DNA from 3 places in the Pseudomonas sp. GW823-FHT03E05 genome. Region 1 is predicted to be linked to each of the others. Evidence: riboswitches for the same ligand, from Rfam matches in the RefSeq annotation. Region 1 holds a riboswitch; each other region holds the start of a gene.

Evidence for each region. A riboswitch is a leader RNA that binds a small molecule or an ion and turns the genes downstream of it on or off. The one in region 1 is predicted to bind cobalamin.
Region 2: linked by a shared signal. The riboswitch ahead of cobO (cob(I)yrinic acid a,c-diamide adenosyltransferase) and the one ahead of AC1RCO_RS05815 (TonB-dependent receptor) in region 1 are both predicted to bind cobalamin.
Region 3: linked by a shared signal. The riboswitch ahead of AC1RCO_RS02430 (CbtB domain-containing protein) and the one ahead of AC1RCO_RS05815 (TonB-dependent receptor) in region 1 are both predicted to bind cobalamin.

Annotation. Positions count from the first base shown of each region.
Region 1 covers NZ_JBXAJB010000001.1:1,314,913-1,317,106, forward strand. The annotation lists gene AC1RCO_RS05810 (NAD-dependent epimerase/dehydratase family protein) at 1-615, opposite strand, end outside; cobalamin riboswitch at 977-1,181, shown strand; gene AC1RCO_RS05815 (TonB-dependent receptor) at 1,292-2,194, shown strand, end outside.
Region 2 covers NZ_JBXAJB010000004.1:26,804-28,997, forward strand. The annotation lists gene AC1RCO_RS16900 (cobyrinic acid a,c-diamide synthase CobB) at 1-614, opposite strand, end outside; gene cobO (cob(I)yrinic acid a,c-diamide adenosyltransferase) at 625-1,236, opposite strand; cobalamin riboswitch at 1,318-1,550, opposite strand; gene AC1RCO_RS16910 (hypothetical protein) at 1,722-2,194, shown strand, end outside.
Region 3 covers NZ_JBXAJB010000001.1:519,722-521,915, forward strand. The annotation lists gene AC1RCO_RS02425 (CbtA family protein) at 1-675, opposite strand, end outside; gene AC1RCO_RS02430 (CbtB domain-containing protein) at 687-875, opposite strand; cobalamin riboswitch at 972-1,197, opposite strand; cobalamin riboswitch at 1,339-1,550, shown strand; gene cobW (cobalamin biosynthesis protein CobW) at 1,649-2,194, shown strand, end outside.

The sequences.
Region 1 (2,194 bases):
GGTGATGGGCCGCCCGGCCTTGGCCCGCTCGCTGAAAATGCTGATCACCCCGGAATACGGCGATGAAGGGTCCTGGCGCGGGCCGAAGATATTGAAAAAGCGCAGGATCACCGGTTCCAGCCCATGCTGGCGGCAGTAGAAGTCCAGGTAGTACTCGCTGGCGAGCTTGTCCGCCGCGTAGGGCGTGAGGGGAGATTTAGGGGTGTCTTCGGCAATCGGCGTGCCCTCGCCGTTATTGCCATAGACCGCCGCACTGGAGGCGAACACCACGCGGCGGATACCGGCCGCGGTCATCGCCTCGCACAGGCGCAGGGTGGCGATGAAATTGCTCTGGTGGGTGGCCACCGGGTCTTCGACCGAAGCCTGGACCGACGCCACAGCAGCCAGATGCACCACGGCATCGCAGCCCTGAACGGCATCCGCCAGGAGTACCGCATCGGCGGCATCCCCCACCAGCAGTTCCAGGCCAGCATCGCCCATGGGCAGATTGCCGACCTTGCCCGTGGAAAGGTCGTCCAGAACCCGCACCGCATAACCCTTGGCCAGCAGTGCATCCACGAGGTGAGAACCGATAAAACCAGCGCCCCCAGTAACCAGTATCCGTTCGGCAGACATAGATCATTCCAAAGAGAAATATCGCGGCTACGCCGTCTGAAGCTAGCACAGCCAACGGATCAGCCCTGGCTACTTGCCATCCTGGCCGTCATGTTTTTAGTGGCTGCTCTGCGCCATAGGCTGTTTCGCCTATTTTCGGAGCAGAGTTCAGCGCTTTGGCGTCAAAAAAACTCAAGATAATCAATCGCTCAGCGCCGACATACTGGGTCAGAAAAGTATAATCGTCAATAATGTGTCGATATTTGTCGATTATTTAAGCGCCAGGAAAAATAGGTCAATATATTGACTTGCCTGGTATAAAGCGCTGAAACCGCCGCCGTAGCTGGCCACATGCCATTGACGCAAGGGCTCGGCAGTGCTCATATGCGCGCCAGTTTCAGGTGTCCCATGCCGCCGTGCATGGGGTTAAACGGGAAGCCGGTGCGTCATTTCGATGATCAGTCCGGCGCTGCCCCCGCAACGGTAAGCGAGCGAAGCATTCGACAGACCACTGTGCCAAGGCATGGGAAGGTGAATGCCTCATGACCCTCGCAAGCCCGGAGACCGGCCTGCAACTTCGTTTGACAACCCCGCGGTGGGCGGGCGCAGTCCGGTTTTCGTGGGCGCGGCTGCCCGCGATTCCCTATGCGTTGTTCCCTCCGGGATTCATTCATTCCTTACAAGTAGTAGGAATCGCATGTCCCGCACCTCCTTGCTGCAACACCTGGCGAGCCCCTGGCTGTGTTTCACCCTCCTGCCTTGCATGGCCTACCCGGCGCTGGCCTTGGCTGAACAGAAAACCTCCCTGGTCTTGCCCGAGACCCAAGTGAGCGGAGTCTCCAGCGCCCCGCAAACCTCTCTGGACACGCCCCTGCCCGCCGGCTCGCGGCTGAACCTCACGGCCCTGGAGACTCCGGCCAGCACCAGCAGCCTGGGCAACGACGCCATCAGCAACCGCAACAACCTCACGGTGCAGGATGCCGTCACCCGCTCCCCCGGCATCACCAGCATCGCCACCCCGGGCAACGGCAATACCGCACTGTCGGCCCGCGGCTTTACCGGGCACTCCTCGGTGATGACCCTGTTCGACGGCGCGCGCCTGTACACCGGCGCCGGCAGCCAGACCTTCCCGGTGGACCCGTGGATGGTCGAACGCATCGACGTGATCCGCGGCCCGGCCTCGGTGCTGTACGGGGAAGGCGCCACCGGCGCGGTGATCAACGTGATTGCCAAGAAGCCCTTCGACGGTGAGATCCACAACCACCTGCGCCTGGGCTATGGCTCCCATGATCGCCAGCAACTGGGCCTGGACAGCGGCGGCTCGCTGACCGATACCCTGAGCTACCGCCTGACCCTGAACCAGCAACAGAGCAATGGCTGGGTCGACCAGGGCCAGTCACGCAGCCTGGCACTCAGCGCGGCGTTACGCTGGCAAGCCACCGACGACCTCGGTTTCACCCTGGCCCATGAACGCGGTGAAAGCGAACCCGCCAGCTATTTCGGCACGCCGCTGATTGCCGGCCAATACCGCGACAGCCTGCGGGACAAGAACTACAACCTGCGCAACGCCGTGCAGCGCTACAACGACGAATGGACCCGG
Region 2 (2,194 bases), on a different contig from region 1:
GCATCCAGGCGCAGGTCCAGATCATTCAGCTCGCTGGCCTGCACCAGCCCCAGATGGCGGCTGGGCAGCTCGATATCGGTTTCCCGGGACAAGGCGCCATACCAGCGCAAGCCTTCCGTCAGGCTGCCTTCCAGCAACTGCGCATGGCGCAGGGTACCAACCCGGTTGGCCAGCACCCCGGCAAACGGCAGGTCCGGCTGGTAGCGCGCCAGGCCCAGAGCCAGGGCGCCGAAGGTCTGGGCCATGGCGGTGCCATCGATCACCCCCAGCACCGGCACGCCGAAATGCCGCGCCAGATCGGCGCTGGAAGGGGTGCCATCGAACAGGCCCATGACCCCTTCGATCAGAATCAGGTCGGCCTCTCCCGCCGCCTCCCAGAGCAGACGGCGGCTTTCCTGCTCGCCCACCATCCACATGTCCAACTGGTACACCGCGGCACCACTGGCGCGCTCAAGAATCATCGGGTCGAGGAAATCCGGGCCGCACTTGAAGACCCGAACCTTGCGCCCCCGGTTGCGGTGCAAGCGGGCCAGGGCCGCGGTCACCGTGGTCTTGCCCTGGCCGGAAGCCGGTGCGGCGATCAACACTGCCGGGCAATGACGAACATCAGTCATGAATTCACGCTCACAGCTCGACACCTTTCTGCGCCTTGATCCCGGCCTGGAAGGCGTGCTTGACCATGCCCATCTCGGTCACGGTATCGGCCAGCTCGATCATCTCCGGCTTGGCGCCGCGACCGGTCACTACCACATGCTGCATGGGCGGACGTGCCTGCAGGTCACTGAGCACCTGATCCAGGTCCAGGTAGCCGTGCTTGAGGGCAATGTTCAGCTCGTCGAGCACCACCAGGCCAATATCCGGGTTGCTCAGCAACTCCCTGGAAACCGCCCAGGCGGCTTCAGCAGCAGCAATATCGCGCTGGCGATCCTGGGTTTCCCAGGTAAAGCCTTCGCCCATCACGTGAAAGCGCACCTGCTCGGGGAAACGCCGGAAGAACAGTTCTTCGCCGGTGCTGTTACGCCCCTTGATGAACTGCACCACGCCACACTGCATGCCGTGGCCCATGGACCGCGCCAGCATGCCGAAGGCCGAGCTGCTCTTGCCCTTGCCGTTGCCGGTCAATACCAGCAGCAGGCCGCATTCGTTGGGCGAGTTGGCAATGCGTTCATCGATCACGGCTTTTTTGCGCAACATGCGCGCCAGATGGCGCTCGTCACGATCGGGGGATTCACTCATGGGGCAGCTCTCCGTTGGGGCTGGGGAACGGGGGGCAGGGAAAAGGAACAGACGGCGCTAGCCTGGCATCGCCCACCGTGATGCCGTTGGATGGATCAGGCCGGTCTCCGGGCTCATGAGCGGCATGGCTGCCGGACTGCGCGCCTTCCCGTGTCATTGACACAGTGGCGTCAGGCGCAGTCTTGACTCATCTACCGTTGCGGGGGCAGCGCCGGAATCGTCGTCGGCTCCATCATTGGAACAGACCCTGACCGGCTTCCCTGTTTCACTCTGTCGGCCACCGGCCACAGAGCACCTGAAACAAGTCGCGAAGGTTAGAGGGTTGGGGGTGGAGCGTCAATTAAAGCCGGCCGTCGCCCCCGGCACAAAACTGCACTGCATCAATAAACTGGCGCCAATCTTGTGCCACACTCAGAGCAATGATATCAAATAGCCACTTTTCAGCGCCCCAGGCGCCAACCACACAACAATAAGGGGTAAGTTCGATGCAAGGCATGATCATCAGCAATCCGAAGCTGGAATTCCTGCGCCCGATGCTGGAACGCTGGTTCGATTGCATCGATCGCTACAACGCGGTTCGCGGCGATAACGAAACGCCCTACTGGTTCGACGAGCAGGCCAATCTCGGGCTGCTCAGCGCGGCGGCCTGGATGGCCGAGATGGTCAGCCTGGAACACAGCCCCAGCAGGAAACAGCAGGAAGAAGGTGCGCGCAACGCCCGCACCGACCTGTACCTGGCCACCAAGGAAGAGCGCGCCTACATCCACGCCACCCAGCGCTGGCCAAGGGTCAACAGCCTGAACCTGACCCAGGCACTGCTGGACGTTGCCCAGGACGCAAGAAAGATCAGCTACGCCAGCGACCTGAGACTGGGGTGCCTGTTCGTTGCCCCACAAAAATCCCAGCACAGCGCTACCCCGGAAGAGCTCCAGGACATGCTCGATGAACTGCAGAAAGA
Region 3 (2,194 bases), 800 kb from region 1:
GCGCCGGAACAACCAGGCGCTGATCAGCCCGAGGGCCAGCCAGAAGGCCGCATTGGTCAGCTGCGAGGCGATCTTGAATTGCGCTTCCAGTTCTTCCGGGGCCAGCATCGAATGCACTTCCGGCTGCGGCGCGCCGATCACGTGGGGTACGGCGATGATGGCCGCGCCCAGGACCTTCAGCAGCCAGTTGCGGGCGAACACGATCAGGGCAATGCCCACAGCGGTGGAGGCGGCGGTGCCGACCCACCAGATCTGCCGCTGTGCCAGGTCGGCTGCGGCGGTGCCCGGCAGTTCCGGCGGCAGGCCCAGGGTCGGCGCCAGGCAGAAGGTGGCATAGCCGGCCAGGCCCCAGAGCAGGCCCTGGGACGTGCGGTTCGGCGCGCGCAGGGTGTAGAGGCCGGCCAGCATCAGGGCGAAGCCCACGGCCACCACCAGGTTGCCTCCGGTGGTGGACAGCACGCGCTGCCAGCCGTCTTCCGGCTCCCAGGCTTCGGCATCGTGGCTGTGGACGGCCATGGCGCCTTCGGCGTGCTCATGGACTTCGGCCGCGGGGGCCTTTTCATAGGTTTCCGCCTGCAGGATCAACGGGGCGACCCAGAAGCTTTGCAGCAGGGTCAGCAGCAGGGCGGCCAAGAGGCCGGTGAAACCTGCGGTTTGCGCGATACGCTTGATCATGTCGGCAGGTCTCAATGGCAAGGGAAGGCGGCGCTGTGGCGGGTGTCGTGAGCCGCGTTGTGCACCGCCTCGATGTGGGAGAAGCCGGCGAAGTACACCAGGCACGCGCCGAGGATCGAGGCGCCGATGGCGGCCACCAGGCGCTGGCTCAGGGTGGAGGTCGTGCTGGCGGAGTGGCTGGTGCTGCTGATGATCGACATGGCGCTTCCCTCTGGAGTGTCAGCGGGGTAGAGGCGCAGGAAAACCCCGCGTGATGGCCACGCAGGGTTTGCAACAGCGCCCGCCCACCGCGGGTTGTTATGTAAGTGTTGCGGGCCGGTCTCCGGGCTTGCGAGGGGCAGGGCTGTGTCATGCCGTGCCGGCAAGTGTCGCCTTCCCATGCCTTGGCACAGTGGATCTGACACTTCGCTCGCTTACCGTTGCGGGGGCAGCACCGGACTGGCCACGGCTTTTTAGTTAAGCACGTGATTCACCGGTTTCCCGTTTCACCCTGTAAAGGGCACCCGTAACAAGGTGTGTAGGAGATCATGGGCGGGGCAGGGGCGTCAATTGCCGTGACCGCTGCGCAGGTGTGCGCCGCGCTCGTGCAAGGTTCAATGGCCCTTTCGCCGGCAAGCCGGCTGCTACGGGCGCATTGTCGATTGACCGTCCCCCTGGCTCTGCGTAGCCTTGCGCTTTCGAGGTTCTTCGGCCATGGGTCGAAGCTAAGAAGGGAACGCGGTCGATGCCGCGGCTGCCCCCGCAACTGTGAAGGGTTCGATTGCTGCAAGGCCACTGCATGGGTGTCGACGACGCCGGTGGGAAGGCGCAGCAATCGCCGGTCCGACGACTGGCAAGCCCTCAGCCAGGAGACCTGCCTCGATCCAAGATTCTCACTACAACCGGGCGGGGTGATCCGGTGGCGAAATCTCCGCGCGCCCGGCGTTGCGGTTCTCGTCCCGTTTGCCCGCCTCCTTTTGCCAAAGGGCATCCGATGAAAACACTGGCCAAACTTCCCGTCACCATCGTCACCGGCTTCCTCGGCTCGGGCAAAACCACCCTGTTGCGGCACATGCTGGACAATGCCCAGGGCCGGCGCATTGCGGTGATCGTCAACGAATTCGGCGAGCTGGGCATCGACGGCGAAATTCTCAAGCAATGCGCCATCGGCTGCACCGAGGAAGAGGCCAGCGGCCGAGTCTACGAGCTGGCCAACGGTTGCCTGTGCTGCACCGTGCAGGAGGAGTTCTTCCCGGTGATGCGCGAACTGGTGGCGCGCCGTGGCGACCTGGACCACATCCTCATCGAGACCTCCGGCCTGGCGCTGCCCAAGCCTCTGGTCCAGGCCTTCCAGTGGCCGGAAATCCGCAGTGCCTGCACCGTCGATGCGGTGATCACCGTGGTCGACAGCCCGGCCGTGGCCGCCGGCACCTTCGCCGCCTTCCCCGATCAAGTGGACGCCCAGCGCAAGCTCGACCCCAACCTGGACCACGAATCGCCGCTGCATGAGCTGTTCGCCGACCAGCTGTCCAGCGCCGAC